One region of the Microbacterium sp. SORGH_AS_0428 genome, then DNA from elsewhere that is predicted to be linked to it. Evidence: riboswitches for the same ligand, from Rfam matches in the RefSeq annotation. Region 1 holds a riboswitch; the other holds the start of a gene.
What was found. A riboswitch is a leader RNA that binds a small molecule or an ion and turns the genes downstream of it on or off. The one in region 1 is predicted to bind thiamine pyrophosphate.

Region 1 (2,450 bases):
AGCTTCGGGCGCATGGCCAGGGCGCCGGCGAGCGCGAGGCGCTGCTTCTGTCCGCCCGAGAGCGCCGACGTCGGATGGTCGAGCGGCACGGGCAGTCCCACCGCATCCAGCGCTTCACCGACCCGCGGCCAGATCTCGTCGGCCGGCACCCCGAGGTTCTCGCATCCGAACGCGACGTCGTCGCCGACGCGGGCGAGGATCACCTGCGCGTCGGGATCCTGCAGCACCATGCCTGCGACGCCGCGGACGGATGCGGGGGGCTGGCCGTCGACGGTCAGCTCCCCCGCGGCCTCGCCGTCCTCGTCGCCGCCCAGCACGCCGGCGAAGGCGCGCAGCAGCGTCGACTTGCCGGCGCCGCTCGCTCCCAGCAGCAGCACCCGCTCACCGGGCTCGATCGTGAGATCGATGTCGGCGACGGCCCAGCGCCTGCGGCCCGCGTGCCGCCACCCCCACCCGCGGGCGACGACCCGTGCGCCGCGCGTCACGCCGCGTCGGCGGCTTCGACGATGCGCGCCTGGCGTCCGGAGGCGAACCGGTCGAGTGCTCCCGTTGCGGCGAGCGCGCGGGCGATGAGCCACGAGACGAGCCCTGCGATGAGGACGCCCGAGACGATCGCCGAGACGAAGTAGATCGCGCGGGGGCCTGCGTCGTACGCGGCGATGGAGGAGAAGTTGGTGTCGAGCAGGGCCACGGCCAGTCCCGTGAGGGCACCCGAGACGAGAGCGACCCAGAGCCGGTAGTTCGCGTAGGCGAACAGTGCGAAGCCGAGTTCGGCTCCCACGCCCTGCACGACGCCCCAGATGAAGGTCGTGAAGCCCCACTGCGTGCCGAGCGCCATCGAGACGACGGCGGCGACGATCTCCCCGTACAGCGCCGCGCCCGGCTTGCGGATGATGAGGCCCGTGAGCACGCCGGCGAACAGCCAGCCGCCGGCCAGCAGCCCCTCGAGCCCCGGCAGGAACGCGAGTGCCGTGCTCAGCGGCGTCCAGGCCTGCCCCCAGACCCAGAAGATGACTCCGGCGGCGACACCGATCACGCTGGCGACGACGATGTCGACGACCCGCCACCGCCACCGGGAGGTGAGGGAAGGACGAGCGGATGTGGACGTGGACGTGTGCATTGATGCTCCTTCCTGCGCCGGCATGATCCGGATCAGGTTCGACGGTCGAAGCGTGGATCCGCTTCCTCTCAGCCCGGCTCACCGGACTCCCGTGGTTGACGTGCCGAGTATAGACCCGCGGCTCGCGCTACCGTAGGCGGGTGACCGTGACTGGCCCGACCCCGCCCACTCGGCGTTCGCTGCGCCGCGGCGGCCCCGACGAGCCGCACGTCGATGACGCCCCCCTGCCGACCGGCGATCTCGAGATCGAGGTGCCCGCCGTGCCGGCGGATGCCGCATCCACCCCCGCCCGCATCGCCGCTGCGAGCTTCGACGACACGACCGATGACGCCGCGCCCGCACAGGATCCGGCCGCATCCGTTCCGGTCGTCGTGCCGCCGGTGACCACGGCGCTGAGCTGGGTCGACGAGGACACCGTCACGCACGCATCCCGGACGGCTCCCCAGCTCGAGGCCGCGGGCACCGCCTCGTTCACCCCCGTCGCTGCGGATCTGCTCGCGCGTGCCCCTCGCCGCACTCCGTGGCGTCCCGGGGTCCTGGTTCCGGTCGCACTGATCATCGCCGTGATCGTGGCGTACTGCGGCACGACGCTGCTCTGGCCGCTGCACGCGATCGCCCCGACGGTGCAGGCGTCAGCCGTCGAGGCGGCACCCGCGGCGGCGGCCGTCGGAGCGTGGCCCGGCGAGGGCAGTGCCGCGGTCGTCGTGGACGGCGTGGGCTCGCCCATCGCCTCCAGCACCGATGCCCGTTCGATCGCCAGCATCACGAAGGTCGTGACGGCGATGGTCGTGCTCGACCAGATGCCCCTCGGCCCCGGTGAACAGGGGCAGGAGTTCGCGTTCAGCGCGGCGGATGAGAGCAGCTACTGGTCGTACCGCCGCAACGGCGAGTCGGCGCTGAACGTCCCGGTGGGGGGAACACTCACCGAGTACCAGATGCTGCAGGGCATGCTCATGGGCTCCGCGAACAACTACGCCGATCGCCTCGCCGACACCATCTGGCCCAACAACACCGTGTACGCGCGCGCCGCCAACGATTGGCTCGCCACGCACGGCATCTCCGGCATCACGATCGCCGGCCCCGCGGGCATCGAGGCCGAGAACACGGCCACCCCCGAGGCGCTGCTCCAGGTCGCCGAGCGTGCGCTGACCGACCCCGTCATCGCCGAGATCGTGCGCACGCCCGCCGTGGAGCTTCCCGGCGCGGGGCTCGTCGAGAACACGAACAACCTGCTCGCCGATCCCGGCGTCGTCGGTCTCAAGACCGGCACCCTCGACGCCTACAACCTGCTCGCGGCGAAGGACGTGACGATCGGCGACACCACCGTGCG
Region 2 (2,450 bases), 880 kb from region 1:
GGCCGACACCCTCGTCACCGTGTCGAGGAAATGGCGCGCGGAAGCGTCCTTCTCGCGCAGCTGCACCGCCGTGACACCGTTCGCCGTCGCCTGGCGCACCACGTCGACGATGTCGTGGCCCGCCGCCGCGGCGATGCCCGCGTCCGTCACGAGGTACAGCGACAGGTCCGCGTTCACGCGATCACCGCCCGGCTCCGCAGCGTGTCGGTGTCGAGGCCGGCGAGCGCGTCGAGGAACGCGACGGCGAAGCCACCCGGTCCCGTGGCACGCTCCGCGGCGACCTCGGCGGCGACGTTGTAGACCGTGACCGCGGCGATCACCGCCGCGAGACGGTCCTCGTCGACGCCGGCGAACGCGGCCATGACGGCGCCGAGGGCGCATCCGCCACCGGTGACGCGCGTCAGCAACGCGTCGCCGTTGCCGAGCCGCACCTCGCGGGCACCGTCCGTGACCACGTCGACCGCGCCGGAGACGGCGACGATCGCACCGGTGGCCTGTGCGATGCGCCGGGCGGCGGCGACCGCATCCTCCACGCCGTCCGTCGCGTCGACTCCGCGTCCACCGGCGCCCGAGCCGTCCAGCGCGATGATCTCGGATGCGTTGCCGCGCACGACCGCGGGACCCGCGGCGGCGAGCTCGGCGGCGAGCGCGGTGCGCACCGGAAGCACGCCGATCGCCACCGGGTCGAGTACCCAGGGAGTGCCCGCGTCGCGCGCGGCCGCGACGGCCTCGCGCATCGCCTCACGCTGCTCGGAGCCGGGTGTGCCGAGATTGACCAGGACCCCCGAGGCGAGGCGCGCGAACGGTCCGGCCTCCTCCGGGATGTCGACCATCGCGGGCGCGGCTCCGAGGGCGAGAAGGACGTTGGCGGTGAAGCCCGTGACCACCGCGTTGGTCAGACACTGCACGAGCGGGCCGCGTTCGCGCACCGCCCCCCAGGCCTGGATGGTGGATTCGATCAGGTTCTCTGGCGCGCGCGTCATGTGCGACATCCCTCCGCTCGTACTGACGAGATCAGGTTCGACGGGTGTGATCTCAGCCCCGTGGGGCACCCCGTGTCGTGTGTGTGGGTTCAGGTTAGCGGACGGCCGGGCACGTGACCCCCGGTCGGCACGGGACGACGTGGTGCATCTGCCGCCTCACGTGCAGGTCTGCGCCGCGGAGTCGATCGAGCGCGTATGAATGCCGCGGAGACGGTTGCGGCCGCGGCCGGATGGGACGATCGTCGGTGCCGTAGGTGCGAGGAAAGGACATCTCATGACGGAGTTCAGCATCATCGGCACTGGCAACATGGCCAACGCGATCGGCGGCGTGCTCGCGGACGGCGGAAGCAGTGTGACGTATATCGCCAAGGATCAGATCGGCGCCGCCCCGCTCTCCGGCGAGGTGGTCGTGTTGGCCGTGCCCTACCCCGCTGTGGCGAGCATCCTCGACGCCTATGGCGCTCAGCTCGACGGCAAGGTCGTGGTCGACATCAGCAACCCGCTCGACTTCGACACCTTCGACTCGCTCACCGTCCCCGCCGGCAGCTCGGCCGCCGCCGAGATCCAGGCGAAGCTGCCGGATGCGCGTGTTCTCAAGGCGTTCAACACGACGTTCGCCGGCACGCTCGCCTCCAAGAAGATCGGCGACCAGACGACGACCGTCCTCATCGCGGGCGACGACGCCGCAGCGAAGCAGACCCTGTCCTCTGCCGTCGAGGCCGGCGGTGTGGGTGCGATCGACGCCGGCTCGCTGTCGCGCGCGCACGAGCTCGAGGCCTTGGGCTTCCTGCAGCTCACCCTCGCCGCCGGGGAGAAGGTCAGCTGGACCGGGGGCTTCGCCCTCGTGCGCTGAATCGAGCACCCCGCACCGCACTCTCGACGATATGAGACGGTGCGGGGTACGGTCCGATCCGCGTCAGGCGCGAGCGACCTCCCGCCACAGCCGCGCCCACTCCTGCGCGTTCAGGTCGCGGGGCAGGGCGTCCGGGCGGATGCCGGCCGAATCGAGTCGACCCCGCGCCGCGGGCCGCGGCATCCGCGCGGCGGCGGCAAGGACGGCCGCGATGCCCCGGCCTCGGGCCGTGAAGACATCGCCCACAAACCGCTCATACGCGCGGCGGTCCGCATCCGGCACGAGCGGCGACCTGCGGCGGGCGATCGCCAGGATGCCACCATCCACGGAGGGCATCGGACGAAACGCCCGCGCCGGCACTCGTCCGTGCAAGGTGAAGGCGAACCACGGCGCCGACTGCGCCGAGAGGAGGGTGCCGCCGCCGACCCCGGCGCGTTTGCGCGCGACCTCCCACTGCGTCAGCAGGACGGCATGCTGCCACGAAGGCCGCTGCAACAGCCTCCGCATGATCGGCGTCGTGAGGTGGAACGGCAGGTTGCCCGCGATGACGGGCGCGTCCAGCGGGTGGCGCAGGACGTCGGCCCGCTCGACGCGCACCGACGGATACGACCGGC

Region 2: another riboswitch for thiamine pyrophosphate. It lies ahead of thiM (hydroxyethylthiazole kinase); the one in region 1 lies ahead of QE374_RS07245 (ECF transporter S component).

Annotation. Positions count from the first base shown of each region.
Region 1 covers NZ_JAVIZT010000001.1:1,544,802-1,547,251, forward strand. The annotation lists gene QE374_RS07240 (ATP-binding cassette domain-containing protein) at 1-485, opposite strand, end outside; gene QE374_RS07245 (ECF transporter S component) at 482-1,120, opposite strand; TPP riboswitch at 1,113-1,223, opposite strand; gene QE374_RS07250 (D-alanyl-D-alanine carboxypeptidase) at 1,261-2,450, shown strand, end outside.
Region 2 covers NZ_JAVIZT010000001.1:663,645-666,094, forward strand. The annotation lists gene thiE (thiamine phosphate synthase) at 1-177, opposite strand, end outside; gene thiM (hydroxyethylthiazole kinase) at 174-983, opposite strand; TPP riboswitch at 975-1,066, opposite strand; gene QE374_RS03345 (NADPH-dependent F420 reductase) at 1,258-1,836, shown strand; gene erm (23S ribosomal RNA methyltransferase Erm) at 1,900-2,450, opposite strand, start outside.